Regions from separate parts of the Nissabacter sp. SGAir0207 genome, predicted to be linked through region 3. Evidence: predicted binding sites of a transcription regulator. Region 3 holds the regulator's gene; each other region holds the start of a gene.
What was found. The regulator LexA, encoded in region 3, represses DNA repair genes until DNA is damaged. The targets are predictions, from matches to a motif close to TNCTGTATGTACATACAGNA.
Positions count from the first base shown of each region.

Region 1: a site for LexA is predicted at 1,209-1,228, ahead of umuD (translesion error-prone DNA polymerase V autoproteolytic subunit). Genes of this name have one in related genera too.
Region 2: a site for LexA is predicted at 2,709-2,728, ahead of C1N62_RS09865 (YebG family protein). Genes of this name have one in related genera too.
Region 4: a site for LexA is predicted at 1,594-1,613, ahead of umuD (translesion error-prone DNA polymerase V autoproteolytic subunit). Genes of this name have one in related genera too.

Region 1 is NZ_CP028035.1:1,404,480-1,408,385, reverse strand. Features, by position in the region: gene C1N62_RS05970 (FdhF/YdeP family oxidoreductase) at 1-717, shown strand, start outside; gene umuD (translesion error-prone DNA polymerase V autoproteolytic subunit) at 773-1,192, opposite strand; gene C1N62_RS05960 (GNAT family N-acetyltransferase) at 1,368-1,814, shown strand; gene C1N62_RS05955 (EAL domain-containing protein) at 1,970-3,736, shown strand; gene C1N62_RS05950 (magnesium and cobalt transport protein CorA) at 3,824-3,906, shown strand, end outside.
Region 2 is NZ_CP028035.1:2,258,042-2,261,947, forward strand. Features, by position in the region: gene C1N62_RS09855 (S9 family peptidase) at 1-1,846, opposite strand, end outside; gene yqfB (N(4)-acetylcytidine aminohydrolase) at 2,012-2,317, opposite strand; gene C1N62_RS09865 (YebG family protein) at 2,344-2,682, opposite strand; gene dbpA (ATP-dependent RNA helicase DbpA) at 2,795-3,906, opposite strand, start outside.
Region 3 is NZ_CP028035.1:3,531,542-3,535,447, forward strand. Features, by position in the region: gene zur (zinc uptake transcriptional repressor Zur) at 1-176, shown strand, start outside; gene C1N62_RS15855 (CsbD family protein) at 342-551, opposite strand; gene dinF (MATE family efflux transporter DinF) at 902-2,245, opposite strand; gene lexA (transcriptional repressor LexA) at 2,360-2,968, opposite strand; gene C1N62_RS15870 (diacylglycerol kinase) at 3,108-3,476, opposite strand; gene plsB (glycerol-3-phosphate 1-O-acyltransferase PlsB) at 3,602-3,906, shown strand, end outside.
Region 4 is NZ_CP028041.1:45,861-49,766, forward strand. Features, by position in the region: gene umuC (translesion error-prone DNA polymerase V subunit UmuC) at 1-1,142, opposite strand, end outside; gene umuD (translesion error-prone DNA polymerase V autoproteolytic subunit) at 1,145-1,576, opposite strand; gene C1N62_RS22710 (DNA polymerase III subunit theta) at 1,697-1,936, shown strand; gene C1N62_RS22715 (hypothetical protein) at 2,334-2,597, shown strand; gene C1N62_RS22720 (hypothetical protein) at 2,588-2,902, shown strand; gene C1N62_RS22725 (TrfB-related DNA-binding protein) at 3,007-3,306, shown strand.

The DNA of each region.
Region 1 (3,906 bases), 1.8 Mb from region 3:
CAGTCGGTGACGGTCGAGGACTCGATGTCGATGGTGCACGCCTCGCGCGGCTCGCTGGAGCCGGTTTCGCCGCACCTGCGCTCGGAACCCAATCTGGTGGCGGCGCTGGCGAAGGCCTCGCTGCCCAACAGCGTGGTGCCGTGGGACAAACTGGTGTCGGACTACCACTTTATCCGCGATGCCATTGAGTCGGTGTTCCCGGCCTTCAAGGATTACAACCAGCGCATCATGAAGCCCGGCGGTTTCCGGCTCTACAACGCCGCCTCGGAGCGCAAGTGGAACACCCCCTCCGGCAAGGCCAACTTTTTGGTGATGGAGGGGATCAACGAAGACCCGCGCTCGGCGCAGGGGCATGAGCTGGTGCTGACCACCCTGCGCAGCCATGATCAGTACAACACCACGCTGTATGGCCTGAACGACCGCTACCGCGGCGTGACCGGCCGCCGTGACGTGCTGTTTATCAATGCGGATGAGGCGGAGAGCCGCCAGCTGCGGGTGGGCGACAAGGTGAACGTGATTGCGCTGGACGCCAACGGCCAGCCGTCGCCGGAGCGGCGCATGGATAACCTGACGGTGGTGGTGTATGACATGGCGCCCGGCTCGGTCGCCACCTACTACCCGGAGGGCAACGTGCTGGTGCCCCTCAACAGCCATGATGAGGAGAGCGGCATCCCGGCCTATAAAAACGTGCCGATCGCCCTTGAGCGCTGCGCCTGAGGCACGGCGCACCTTGGCAGAGACGCAACGGGCGGCCCACGGGCCGCCCGTTTTTTCAGCGCAGGCCGCGCAGCGTGTAGGTGACCACGCCGAACAGCTCCACCGAGTCCTCATCCTGTAGCACGATGCTGGGGAACGCCGGGTTCATCGGCTCCAGCCGCACCTGCGGATGCAGGCAGAGCCGCTTGACGGTGTACTCACCGGAGACTGCGGCGATCACGATGTCGCCGTGGCGCGCCTCCAGGCTGCGGTCAACCACCAACAGCGATCCCTCGAAAATGCCGGCGTCCACCATCGACTCGCCCGTGGCGCGGACAAAATAGGTGGCGGCCGGGTGCGTCACGCACATCTCATTGAGATCGAGGCGGCGCGCAACGTAATCCTGGGCCGGGCTGGGGAAGCCCGCGGGCACGCTGTCCTGGAACAGCGGCGTCTCTGCCACCGGTGGTTCGGTCATGGCGCGATAAACGTCCATCACTTAACTCCATATATACTGGTTTTTTATACAGTATATGCATGACTTTAGCGCGAGGGAAAGGCTGGCAACCGTTTTTTTCGCTCAGCCTGTGCTGAATGCCGCGAAAATAGGCGGCATTTCGCCAAGCGAGACGGCAAACTACCCCTATCTCTCCCTGAAAAAAGAGGCACCAATGCTGCGCACCATGACCCCAACCGAGTTTGACCAGTGGGCAATCTATTTTGTCGCGGACTACGCCGAGGATCTGCAAGCCAACTATGGCTATACGGCGGAGCGGGCGCAGGCAGAGGCGCGCCACGCCCTGACCAGCGTGCTGCCCCACGGCATCGCCACCGCGCACCAGCAGTTGCTGACGCTGGAGCAAGCTGGCACGGTGGTCGGCTTCCTCTGGTATCAGCAGAATGAGACCAACGCCTTTATCATGGACTTCATGGTGCTGCCGCACTGCCGTGGGCAGGGGCATGGCCGCCGGGCGCTGGCAGAGCTGGAGGCACAACTGCGGGCGGCGGGCGTGGCGGAGATGCGCCTGCGGGTGGCGGCAGACAACCCGCGTGCGCGCCACCTGTATGAGGCGTGCGACTTCCAGCTGACTGGCTATAACATGAGTAAACGGCTGTAAACACAGCCCTTGTCACGTGCGGCAGCGCCAATCCACCGGATTAAATCGGGGGAATTTTGTTTATTTCAGACTTTTGGAATTTATTTGTCATTACTTGTTGTCTTTTTTAAAGAAATGTCTGTAATGAGGGGTTCACAGCCCCTAAGGTATCGCCCATGTCTACCCCCTCAAGTCAGGATGAACAGCAACGCTTGCAGGCACTGAAAGAGCTGCAAATCCTTGACATGTCGCAAGACGAAATCCTTAACAAAATCACCAGCCTGACCTGCAAGCTGCTCGACATGCCCACCAGTCTGGTGACCCTGATCACCGCCGACCGGCAGTTGATCAAGGCCAAGACCAACTTCCCGCTGGATGAGACCGACAAAGAGGACGCCTTCTGCCTCCACACCCTGAACCATGACGGGGTACTGGTCTGCCCGGACACCCAACTCGACGCGCGTTTCCGCCACCTGCCGCTGGCGAATGCGGCACAGCCGCTGCGCTTCTATGCCGGTGCGCCGCTGACTACCGCCAGTGGGGTGGCCATCGGCAGCCTGTGCGTGATTGACTACCAGCCGCGCGCGTTCACGCCGGCGCAGTGCCGCACATTGCAGGAGATGGCGGCGGTGGTGATGGCGCTGTTGCAGTCGCGCAGCGCCATCGGGCTGGTGGATGGGGTGACCTGCCTCCCCAACCGCCAGCGGCTGATTGAGGATCTGCGCGAGCTGGATGGCGCGCCAGCGCAGGGGGTGCTGATTCTGGTGGACTGCATCGAGATCACCTACGCCTACGAGATGGGGCGTTCGCTGGGCCTGCCGGTGCTGGAGCAGATGCTGCGTGACATTGGCCACTACCTGCGCAAGGCGTTCGACTTCCGTGAAAAGTTCTACTGCGTCGCCACCGGCCGCTTTGCCCTGTGGGTGCCAGCCGCGCGCCGGGAGGCGGTGCTGGAGACGCTGTTGCACTGCGTTGACACCATTCAGGGTGCGCTGACGCTGCCGGTGCCGATCCGGCTGGAGCCGCACATCGGCTACGTGGATTTCTCGCTGCCGGTGCAAGACCCGCAGCGGGTGCTGCGGCAGGCGATGAGCGCGCTGCACGACGCCATCAACCAGTATGAGCGCGTGCTGCCCTACCAGCAGGAGACCGATCTGGCGCAGCGCATGGCCTTCCGCCTGCTGAGCGATCTGGTGGAGTGCCTTGACCGCGACACCGGCCTCTATCTGGTCTACCAGCCGAAATTTGATGTCCAGAGCGGCCAGGCGGTCGGGGCCGAGGCGTTGCTGCGTTGGCAGCACCCGGAGTTTGGCGCGCTGGCCCCGGCGCAGTTCGTGCCGCTGGCGGAGAACACCACCCTGATCCGCCCGCTCACCGAGTGGGTGATTGGTCAGGCGCTGCGGCAGATTCGCCAGTGGCGCGATGTGGGCATTACCCTGCCGGTGGCGGTCAATGTGGCGGTCAGCAACTTTGGCGAGCCGGACTTTGTCGAGCGGCTGCTGGCGCAACTGGCGCGCCACGACCTGACGCCAGCCGATCTGGAGCTGGAGTGTCTGGAGACGCAGAAGATCCTCGACTGCCCGGTGGCGCTGGCCTGCCTGTTCCGCCTGAAGTCCGAGGGCTTCGTGCTGGCGCTGGATGATTTTGGCAGCGGCCACAGTAACCTCACCTACCTGAAGAAGATCCCGGTCGAGGTGATCAAGCTGGATCAGTCGCTGATCCGGCCGCTCGAACAGGATCCCAACAGCCGTCTGATTGTCGAGCAGACCATCAACATGCTGCACATGTTGCACTATGTGGTGGTGGCCGAGGGGGTGGAGAATGCCGCCACCCTCGACTACCTGCGCGACTTCGGCTGCGATCTGGCGCAGGGCTTCCATCTGGCGCGGCCGATGCTGCCAGAGGCGCTGAGCGCCCTGCTGCTGCCTGCCGTCGCCTCCTGATCCTGTCAATTTGCGGCGGATTCCTACCGCCGCACCGCGTAGCATTGTCTATCCTTGAAGAAATTTTTCAGCAAGAGACAGGACGTTATGCACCCTTCAGACGACAAACAGCATCCCAAGGATCAGGTAGTAAAAAGCATGGCCTACCGGCAGGGCAAGCCGGTCGGCGA
Region 2 (3,906 bases), 1.3 Mb from region 3:
GCAGGCCAGTGGTGACCATCATGCTTGGGTAGGCTTTCGCCTCCACCCGGTCATACGGGCTGTACTGCAACATATAGTGGTAGTACTCCGCCTGATTGGGGTTGCCCCACTCGTCGTACTCGCCAGTGGTCAGCGGAATGCTCTCATCCAGCATGGTGGTGACCACATCCACGAACGGTACTTGCGCCACGATGCCGTGGTAGAGGTCGCCAGCCTGATTGATCACCGCCCCCATTAACAGGCCGCCAGCGCTGCCTCCCATCGCATAGACCCGATCCTGGCGGCCATAGCGTTGCTCCACCAGCGCCTGCGTGACGTCAATAAAGTCATTGAAGGTGTTGAGCTTGTGAAGCAGCTTGCCATCTTCATACCACTGCTGGCCCAACTCCCCGCCGCCGCGGATGTGCGCCAGCGCAAACACAAAACCACGGTCAAGCAGGCTCAGGCGGCTGGTGCTGAATGAGGGATCCATGCTACTGCCGTAGGAGCCATAGCCATAGACCAGCAGCGGGTTGGCCCCCACCTGGAACAGATCACGCCGGTAGACCAGCGACACCGGCACCTTCACCCCATCGCGCGCCGTCACCCATAGCCGTTCGCTGGCATAGTGGCCGCTATCAAAATTCTTCACCTCCTGCTGCTTCAGCAGGGTGCGCTCGCCGCTCTCCATATCCACCTCAAACAACGAGCTGGGGGTGGTCATGGAGGAGTAGCCGTAGCGCAGCAATTCAGTTTCCGGGTCTGGGTTATAGGCCAGCCAGGTGACGTAGGTGGGATCGTCGAAGCGAATCTCCTTCTGCGCCCCGCTCTGCCAGTGGATCTGGCGCAGGTGGGTCAGCCCCTCGCTGCGCTCCTCCACCACCAGCCAGTGGCGGAACAGGCTGAAGCCCTCCAGCATCACCTCCTGGCGCGCCGGTATCACCACCTGCCACCCCGCCTCGTCCGGGCGATCGGCCTGATAGAGGCCAAAGTTTTTGCCCTCTTTATTGGAGCGGATATAGAAGTGGTCACGGTAGTGATCGATGGCGTATTCGTGGTCACGGCGGCGCGGCACAAAGATCTGTGGCTCGGCCTCTGGCTCCGCCGCATCCAGCAGCAGGATCTCTGAGGTGGTGGTGCTGCTGAGGTGGATCAGGATATAGCGCTCGGAGGTGGTCTTCTCCAGGCTGACGTAGAAGGTGTCATCCTGCTCCTCATACACCAGCACATCCTGCGCCGGATCGCTGCCCACTACATGGCGATAGACCTGATAAGGCAGCAGCGTTTTGTCATGCTTGCGCACGTAATAGAGGGTGCGGGAGTCATTGGCCCACTCAAAGCTGGCGGAGGTGTTGGTGATCACCTCTTCCGACCACTGCTCGCTGGCCGCCTCACGGATGCGGATGTCGTACTGGCGGCGCGAGAGGAAATCCTCCGCCATCGCCAGCCGCTGGTTGTCCGGGCTGACGTCCAGCGCGCCGAGGGTGTAGAACTCATGCCCCTCCGCCCGCACGTTGGCATCCAGCAGCACCTCCCATGCCTGCGTCTCGGCGGCAGGCTGGCGCACGTAGATCGGGTACTCCTTACCGGGCTGGTAGCGGGTCTGGTAGCGGTAACCGTGGCGCACGTAGGGTACTGAGGCATCCTCCTGCGGGATACGATCTACCATCTCCTGATAGAGGGTTTCACGCAGTGCCTGATGGGGCTGCATCATCTGCTCGGTGTACTGGTTCTCGGCGGTCAGGTGGGCCAGCACATCCGGCGCGCTGCGCTCATCATCACGTAGCCAGTAATACTCATCGATACGGCTATCACCGTGCGTGGTGAGGGTATGGGGGCGCTTGTCAGCTTTGGGTGGTGTGATCATCGACTGTTCCCTGGCACTGCCATTGTTAACCGATAAGGGGCGAAAGGACGCACCGGCGCATGGAATCCTGCTAAGTATGGCTACTGCGCCGGTCAGGCGTTGGATAAATGTTGGCGCCTCAGGCAACCTGAAAACAACATCTTAACAAAAGAGGCATGATAGCCCCTAACAGAGGGCGAACTCAATGCAGTAGAGTTGCTGGATATCGGGATAGAGGGTCTGGATAAGCTGTCGCAGCTCAGGGAGGGACATGTTCTCCTGCCGGGCGTGGGTGTCGTTTAGCTCGGAAGGGGCCACTGGCGTTACGGCAAGCACGCGCAGATGGCAGAAGACGCCGCCATCCTCAAGGCGCGAGACGCACAACACCTCACCCGGCGTAACGTCGGCCTCAAGGCTGTCACGCAGGGTAATGGTTTTGCGGCCGGCCAGGATGTCATCCTGGAAGCGGCCATAGAAGGTAAAGGATCGCATGGCATCACTCCTTGATGGCGTCAGGCTCAGGCGGCCTGATTGTCGCTGTCCGCCGCCTCTTTGCCGCGGCCCTTGGGCTTCAGGCGCGCCGGCTCTTCAGCACCCTCTTCCGCTTTGCTCGCCAGCACGCTCTCCAGCGAACCGCCGCGCAGGATCTGGGTCAGCGGATCTTTATGCTCGGCCAGGAAGAAGCTCAGGCTTTCACGCTCGCCCTCCTCCATCTCCAGTGCGGAATGGGCCAGCCATTCAGACAGGGTATCGGCCAGATCCAGCATCTTGTCGTAAGCGTCAGCCTCTTTCTTGGTCGCAAACGTCATCTTTTCCTCGCCTTGTCGCACCACGACATATTTCACTTCAACCGTCATGAGTGTTAATCCTCTTAATGGCACACTACTGTATAGATATACAGTTTAAGGAAAATAGGACGGGGAGGCAAGCCCTTTCGCACAAACCGGAACCCGCCTCCCAAAAAATAAATTACTTCAATAACCGGGCTTTACAGCTTTTGCCTTTGATTTTACCTTGCTGGAGCTGCGAGAGCGCACGACGGACGCTGGCACGGCGGATCGCCACATAGGCATGTATCGGGAACATGTCGATTTTGCCGACTTCCGCCGCCGTCAGCCCGGCGTCACCGGTCAGCGCGCCAAGGATATCGCCGGGGCGGATTTTCGCCTTGCGGCCGCCATCGATGCAGAGCGTAGCCATCTCTGGCTCGAGCGCCACGGACGGGGTCGCCATCAGCTTGTCAGCCGGCTGCCACTGGGTGCGGATGGCGAGGTAATCCTCCAGCGCGTGCACGCGTACCATCTCCTGTGGGGCGCAGAAGCTGACCGCTACACCGGCCGTACCCGCGCGGCCAGTACGGCCAATGCGGTGGACGTGCACCTCGGGGTCGAAGGAGAGCTCGTAGTTCACCACCAGCTCCAGATCCTTGATGTCGAGGCCGCGCGCGGCGACATCGGTCGCCACCAGCACCCGGCAGCTGCGGTTGGCGAAGCGCACCAGCACCTGATCGCGGTCACGCTGCTCCAGGTCGCCGTGCAGGGCCAGCGCGCTGATGTTCTCGGCAGCCAGCGCGTCGGCCACCTCCTGACAATCGCGTTTGGTGTTGCAGAACACCACACACGAGGCCGGCTGGTAGTGGCGCAGGGTGCCGGTCAGCAGGCGCAGGCGTTTGTCGCGGCTGGTCTCGATGAAAATCTGTTCAATGGAGGGCGGCTGCTCACCGCCGTCGATCTCAATCGTCAGCGGCTCGCGCTGGACACGGGCGCTGATGCGGGCGATCCCCTCCGGGTAGGTGGCGGAGAACAGCAGGGTCTGGCGCTGCGGCGGGGTGTAGCGGATCACCTCGTCGATGTCATCGCTGAAGCCCATATCGAGCATACGATCGGCCTCATCCAACACCAGCAGGCGCAGTGCGTCCAGGTTCAGCGTCTGCTTGCGCAGGTGCTCCTGTACCCGGCCCGGCGTGCCGACCACGATATGCGGCGGGCGCACCAGCGAATCAAGCTGCGGGCCAATGGGCTGGCCGCCGCACAGGGTCAGGATCTTGATGTTCTGGGTGAAGCGCGCGAGGCGGCGCAGCT
Region 3 (3,906 bases):
AGACGACCCAAGGCATCGAGGAGATCCTGGCGAAACTGGCCCAAGAGACGGGCTTTGCCATGCGCCATAGCGTGGTGGAGGCCCACGGTCTCTGTACGCCATGCCGTGAAGTGGAGAGCTGTGAGGATAAGCACGCTTGCGGACACGACCATAGCATCGTGGTGAAGAAGCGTTAATCGGGTGGGGAAATAAGAAAGGGCACATCCTTGTGCCGCATCATCCGTATCTTCGCTTATCGGGTAGGAGCAGCTGAAGAGCCCTGGATTCTTAATGCTGGCTTACCTGGGGTGAGTGGCATCACCCATGAGGCCGGTAAGCCGGAACCTCTCAAATGGCCGGGGTTACCATTTGTATTTGTTGCTGTCTTCCCAGGTTTTCACCTCTTTCTCGGCTGCGTCTTTCTCGTAGCCGTAGCGCTCCTGGATTTTGCCGACAAGCTGTTCGCGTTTGCCTTCGATGGTGGTCATATCATCATCGGTCAGCTTGCCCCATTGCTCTTTAATTTTGCCTTTGAACTGTTTCCAGTTACCGCCTGCTTGATCGTTATTCATCATAATCTCCTTACCTGACCTTGGTTCAGATGAGGCTGATGGAGGCATCTCCATAGCCGGTGTGATCATTGAGGCAGGGACGGAGCCTGCGGGGCATGAAAACGACATCCTCTCTATCATGCCCGGCTCCGGGGCTACCGCTCGGGTAGCGCCATCAGCGCCTGCCGTATGAATAATTGTAGTAGGTCATGCGGAATTTGCCCGCTTTTGTAGTCAGATTAACCTGAAAAACGGGCACGGCCGGGCGCAGGGGCGCATAAAAAGAGCGGGAAAACAGGCGGTAACGCGAAGTGATAATAACTCTTAGCAGATGTAACAGCGAATGTCCGCCTGCTAGCCCCGACGGCGCATCAGGCGCCTGCCGGGAACCAGCTATCCTGTTGCCAGTGGCGGCGCCAGATCCAGCCCAGCGCCAGACCACGCAGGGCCAGGAACACCGTCAGCGCCAGCCACAGCGCATGGTTGCCCAGCCAGGGCAGCGTCAGCAGAGTCAGGCCATAGCCCGCGGCGGCCACCGCCATGCTGTTACGCATCTCACGGCCACGCGTCGCCCCGACAAACATGCCATCCAACAGGTAGCACCAGACGCCCACCAGCGGCAGCAGTACCTGCCAGCCCAGATAGTGCTGCGCCAGCGCATGTAGCGCCGGTAGCGAGGTGAGCGCCGCGACAATCTGCGTCCCAAACAGCGCATAGAGCGCCGCGAACGCCAGCGCCACCAGCCCGGCCTGCCGGCAGGCGGCCTGCCACACCGCCTGCAACTGCCCGCGGTTGCGCGCGCCATACGCCTCACCTGAGTGCGCCTCCACCGCGTAGGCAAAGCCATCCAGCGCATAGGCGGTAAAGGTCAGCAGGTTCATCAGCAAAGCGTTGACCGCCACCGTCTCACTGCCCAGCCGCGCGCCCAGAATGGTCAGCGAGGCGAAACAGAGTTGCAGCAGCAGCGAGCGCAACATGATGTCGCGGTTGAGCGCCAGCAGCCGCCGCAGATCGCCGCGCCAGCCCTGTGCCAGCATGGCCCGGCTGATGCCACGCCGCCGCATGACGCGCGCCGCCAGCCACAGCCCGAGCAGCAGGGTGGCGTACTCCGACAGGACGGTTGCCCACGCCGCGCCCTGCACGCCCCAGTGCAGCCCCATCACCAGCCACAGGTCGAGCACAATGTTCAGCAGGTTGCCTATCACCAGCAGCAGCACCGGTGCGCGCACGTGCTGCACCCCCAGCAGCCAGCCGAGGATCACCAGATTCGCCAGTGAGGCTGGCGCGCTGAGCCAACGGATCTCGAGGAACAGCCGCGCCTGCTCCAGCACCGCGGCATGGCCGCCCACCAGCCCCAGCGCCAGTTCAATCAGCGGGTGGCGGAACAGCAAAATCAGCAGGCCCGCGGCAACCGACAGCAGCAGCGGCTGCATAAAGGCCCGCGCCAGCCGCGCCGGATCGCGGGCGCCGAACGCCTGCGCCGTCATGCCGGTGGTACTCATGCGCAGGAACAGCAGCAGCATAAACAGGAAGCTAGTCGCCATCGCGCCAACCGCGACGCCGCCGAGGTAGTCCGGGCTGTCGAGGTGGCCGATGACGGCGGTGTCTACCAGCCCCAGCAGCGGGACGGTGACGTTGGAGAAGATCATCGGCAGCGCCAAACGCCAGAGCTGGCGGTCGGTCTCACCGAACCGTAGGGCGGCAATCAGTGGCATCAGTTCGCTCACGGGCAGGGAGAAGAAACGACAACGCCCCACGAGGGGGCGTTATCAGGAGTTCAGGACTGTATCCGGCTGGCGCAGCCGCTTCCTGCACTGCGCCCTATGCCGTTAGCTCCAGTCGCCGTTGCGAATGACGCCGACGGCCAGCCCTTCAATAGAGAAGGTCTGCTCGCGCAGGTCAACCACGATCGGGGTGAACTCTTTGTTTTCCGGTAGCAGGTGCACAATGTTGCCCTGCTTTTTCAGGCGCTTGACGGTAACTTCATCATCAATGCGCGCCACCACCACCTGGCCGTTGCGCGCATCCTGGGTCTTGTGCACCGCCAGCAGGTCGCCATCCAGAATGCCGATGTCTTTCATCGACATGCCGCTGACGCGCAGCAGGAAGTCGGCGCTCGGCTTGAACATCGCCGGGTCAACCTGGTAGTGGCTCTCAATGTGCTGCTGTGCCAGCAGCGGTTCGCCGGCGGCGACGCGGCCAATCAGCGGCAGGCCGTTCTCCTCTTCCATCAGCAGGCGGATGCCGCGTGAGGCGCCGGAGACAATCTCAATCACACCCTTGCGCGCCAGCGCCTTCAGGTGCTCTTCTGCCGCGTTAGGCGAGCGGAAACCCAGGCGCTGCGCAATCTCGGCACGCGTCGGCGGCATGCCGGTCTGGGAAATGTGGTCGCGAATGAGGTCATAGACCTCTTGCTGTCTGGTGGTAAGTGCTTTCATCCCGCCCCCTGGTTGTTTATACAGTCTTGCTGGGAGTATATACAGCTACGGCGCAGTTGAAAACCTGACAGGCGAAAAATCCCCGGTTCCGGTGCATTTTGCACTGTTTACCGTGCGCTTTTGCGTAAATCTTCGCAAGTTATGACAAATGGGGCAGCAGCACCATTGCCCAGACGAAAAGTGTCAGTATGATAGCCAACGCAACGGCCGCCGAGCCAAGATCCTTGGCGCGGCCCGAGAGCGGATGCAACTCCGGCCCGATTCTGTCGACAATGGCCTCGATCGCGCTGTTGATAATCTCAATGATCATCACCAGCACGATGGCCCCGACCATCAGGATGCGCTCAACGGTGGTCACATCCAGCCAGAACGCCAGGATGATGGCCGGGATGGCCAGCATGGCCTCTTGTCGGAATGCAGCCTCATTTTTCCAGGCTGCCAGCAGTCCTTTTACCGAATAACCGGCCGCTTTATAGATACGGACCAACCCGGTTGTTTGATTTGCCATACGCTCTGCACCTTAAGATGAATTAACAATATTTTAGCGGCTATTCATCCGCTCGGGACGAAAGATATCAAACCGGCTTTCTGATATCCTTGCGGCGCATCGCTTATATGAGGCTTTACATTTTTATGTCAGGTTGGCGCAAACTTTACTACTCCCTTTTGAACTTACCGCTCAAATTGCTGGTAAGAAGCAAGGTGATACCTGCCGATCCGGTGACGGAACTCCGCCTGGATCCGACCCGGCCGGTACTTTACGTTTTACCCTATGATTCGAAGGCAGACCTTCTGACCCTGCGGCAGCAGTGCCTGGCGCAGAACCTGCCCGATCCATTAATTCCGCTGGAGATTGATGGCCACCACCTGCCGAGCCATGTGTTCATCGGCCAGGGGCCACGCTTCTTCCGCTATTACACCCCGCAGGAGGAGTCGGT
Region 4 (3,906 bases), on a different contig from region 3:
TGGTTGATTTTATCGACCACGTGCATCAGGGCTTCGCTATTTGGCCGAGGAGCATGGGCATCGAACAGGTGCAGCTGAGCCACGCCGCTGGGCGAGAAGTCGTTGAGCATCACGCCGGCTTTGGCATAGTGAAAACCAGGGCGCCACAGACGATCCAGAATACGCTGGGCGGCCGCCACAATATCGCGCGTATCCTGGGTAGCCGTCAGTAATTTTTCGGTGCCGGCATTGCCATATTGCGGCTCATCGGCATAGGGGGAAGTACGGACAAACACGGTAATGTGCCGGCAGAACTGTTTCTCCTCACGCAGCTTCTCTGCGGCGCGCTCGGCATAGCGGCAGATAGCCTGCCGCATGTCATGCTCCTGTGTGATGCGCCGGCCAAAAGAACGCGAACAGACAATTTGCTGCTTGGCAGGGGCATTGTCTTCCAGGGCAATACAGGATTCGCCACGCAGCTCCCGCACGGTACGCTCCATGACGACACCGAAATGCCGGCGAGCAAATCCTGTATCCAGGTTGGCTAATTGCAGGGCCGAGTGAACCCCCATGCTTTTTAGCGTCCTGGAGAGCCTGCGGCCTATTCCCCAGACATCTTCCACATCAAGCAGGGACAAAAGCTTGCGGATGCGCAATGGATCAGTCAGTGCCACAACACCTCGCGTCGCCGGCCAAGTCTTAGCAGCATGGTTGCAGGCTTTAGCAAGGGTTTTGCTGGGTGCGCAGCCCACGCCCACGGTCAGGCCGGTATGGGCATACACCTGCTCGCGTACCAGGCGGCCAAATGCCTCATAGGGGAGGCTGGCCTCTATCCCCGTGACATCCATCCAGGCTTCATCGATTGAATACACCTCCACTTTCGGCGCCAGCGACTCCAACACTGACATGACGCGTGCGCTTAAGTCCGCATACAGTGCGTAATTGCTTGAAAAAACCACTACGTTGTGTTGCCTGATCAAATGCTTGATCTGGAAAAGTGGGGTGCCCATTTTGATGCCGGGGATGCACCTGGCGGCCGCATTTCTGGCAATAATGCAGCCATCATTATTACTTGCGGTCACGACGGGACGCCCTTTCAGATCGGGCCGGAATACGGTCTCACAGCTGGCATAAAACGCATTGACGTCTGCGAGCGCAAACATGGTCATCGTCCCACACTGTGGATGATATGCATCACCTTGCCGAAAATCTCCAGTGTGTCCGGGTCAACATACAAGGGAGGGAAGGCCGGGTTCATGGGGAACAGCCCAAGGCGGGGACGTAGCATCAGCCGCTTGACGGTAAACTCACCGTCTACGGCCGCAATCACAATATCACCGTGGCCGGGTTTTTCAGAGCGATCAACAATCAGCAAATCTCCACTGGAAATGCCTCCCTGTGACATGGAGTCGCCCTCTGCACGGACAAAGTATGTTGCACTGGGATGGCGGATGCAGTACTCATTCAGATCCAGGGTGCGCTCCACGTAATCAGCCGCGGGCGACGGGAAACCTGCCTGGCAACGCTCCAAAAACAACGGGATAGCAAGAGCAGGCATTTCTTCGCCTGGCTGATAAAACGGGCTGCTGATTGTCATATTGAACCTCCTCTATTAACTGTATATTTATCCAGTATATGAGAAAGTTACTGATTGAAAAGACACAGGGCCGCTGAGTGCGGTTAAAATCACCGTATTCTCCACTTTCGGAGCACGACAATGAGTTTTAATTTGGCGGCAAAGCCTGATGCTGAACGAGAAAAGGTCAATGTGGATCTGGCGGCCAGTGGGGTTGCCTATAAAGAGCGGTACAACATGCCGGTGGTGCCAGAGCTGGTCGAACGTGAACAGCCTGAACATCTGCGGGCCTACTTTCGCGAGCGTGTGCAACATTACCGCCAGATCTCGGGACAATTTGAAACCCTGCCCTATGAGCCGCCAGCGCCTAAACGCTTTTAGAGCAGAGCAGCCCAGGGTAACTCCTGCTTTACAGCATGCCCCTCATCGCCGCGTTACTTTTCGCAGGCGTAGACTAGATGACCAATGACCATCCAAAATCCTGAAGGACAGAGGCCATTGGCGCTGGTATAGCACCGTTATGCGTGGCTGGCACCGCCGCACGCTTGATGATGCCATGACCTTGATGCACGCAGCATGTCAGCCATGAAAAGGGCCACCGAAAGGTGGTTTTTTTTCGCCTTCGTAAACTAATGACAAATTCATGTTGTCATGTATTGACAAAGGGGGCGTGCAAAATCTATCCTGTTTATGAGGCGGCAAGATGCTGGTCTATTAGGCAGCTTAGAAAGTGCTCCTCAGAAATTTACCCTTATTTTCAGTGATACAGGAGAAGGTTATGCACGCGTGGATCATCACCAAAGATGTGAAAAAAGGCATTCCCATGAACACCCTGGGGCCACAAAAAACCTGCTGTAAGCTCGAGGACGTTGCAAGCTTAGGTATCCCTTTCCGCTTGCTGGATGAAGGCTTCTGTACCTGCTACGAGGGGGTGTTTCTGGGGCAATACACTGACCGGGCTGCTCCGCTGCTGGAATTTCCAGTGCAGGCCGAAAAAGTGGTTCAAATCCAATATCGGCAGGAGTCTGGCGAATGGATGTAAAAAAACTGACGAATAGTGCCAGGCAATACCTGCATTTTGTGCCGTGGGTGATGCTGGTATGCACAGAGAATGCAGAGGCAAAATCCGCTGAACAGGGCATTGCCCTGTATTACCTGGGGCCTTTGCTATGGCTGATAGCCATCTTTCTGCTGATCTCTCTGATTGTCACCTTCTTACTCTGGATGAAGGAGGAGGTTCGAAAGGAACGGGAGGAATGTGCTCGACGGGCTATGCAAACCAAGGCGCATAAGCGGCATCTGAGGCGTCATGGGCATGACACTGGCAAAAGCAATTCAGCAACATAAAGGGCAGCCTGTGAGTTCGACCGCCCTGTTTAGAAGCTTGGAAGGCTATGTGATTACCGTATACTGAGCAAAATCGTTGAGCCGGATACACATAGCGAGGAAGCATGACAAACCAAGAGAAAACGATCACGCAAGAGGAGTGGGACAAGCTGTCGCCAGCACTGTACAAGCTGAGTCGCCAGACCGCAGATATTGTCAGGGCCGTATTGGTAGAAGGGCGTCAGGGCATTGATGTAGCAAAGGAGCACAACGTATCACGCCAGGCAGTTTATGCGGCGGTAGCCCGTGTCAGAAAGATTATGGAAGCAAAAGACCTTTCTGTTTTGGAGCCTGTATTGGTGTGGTTACCACCAGACAAGGCTAAAGAAGTCAGAGCCATGGCTAAGCAGTACGAGAAGAAGTGATTAGTTGGTCTTGTTACAAGAAAAGTAAAAATATTTGCCAGATTGAAACGTATTCCAACCTCTCTTAAGCACAAGATTTACCTCCTGGCCCCCTTCGGCTCCTGACCGGCAGGCCGGTCAGTCGTCAAGCCCCACTGCGCTAACCGGCAAGCCGGTAAGCTCCGCCGAACCCCTGCGGGTTTCGGGCCTGCCGGCTAGGGTCTGATGGCAACCCCCAGGTCAACCCCGTGCAGCTGGCTTGCGCCAGCGCGTTCACTGGCCATGCAGGCATGGCCGCTAAGGCCCGGCCCGGCGTTGCCGTTCCGGGGTGTCTGCACGTTGTGTGTCCGGTGGACTCCGTCTCACTGTGGCCCCTCGCCCCGCTGAAATCTGCCCCAACCGCGGCCCGCGTCAACCGTCCCGTCTGCACCCGTTCGCACTCGCGTTGCTCGCTTGCGCTGCGGCTTTGCCGTGCCCGTTGACCCGTGCCTTATCCGGCCGGGGCTGTTTTCGCGGTTGCGGCGAGGTTCCAAGTGAGACATCCATCCACCTACAGGAGAACACCAACATGCAGACACACAACGTCAACGTCAACACCGCGACGAAGGAATCCAGTGAGAC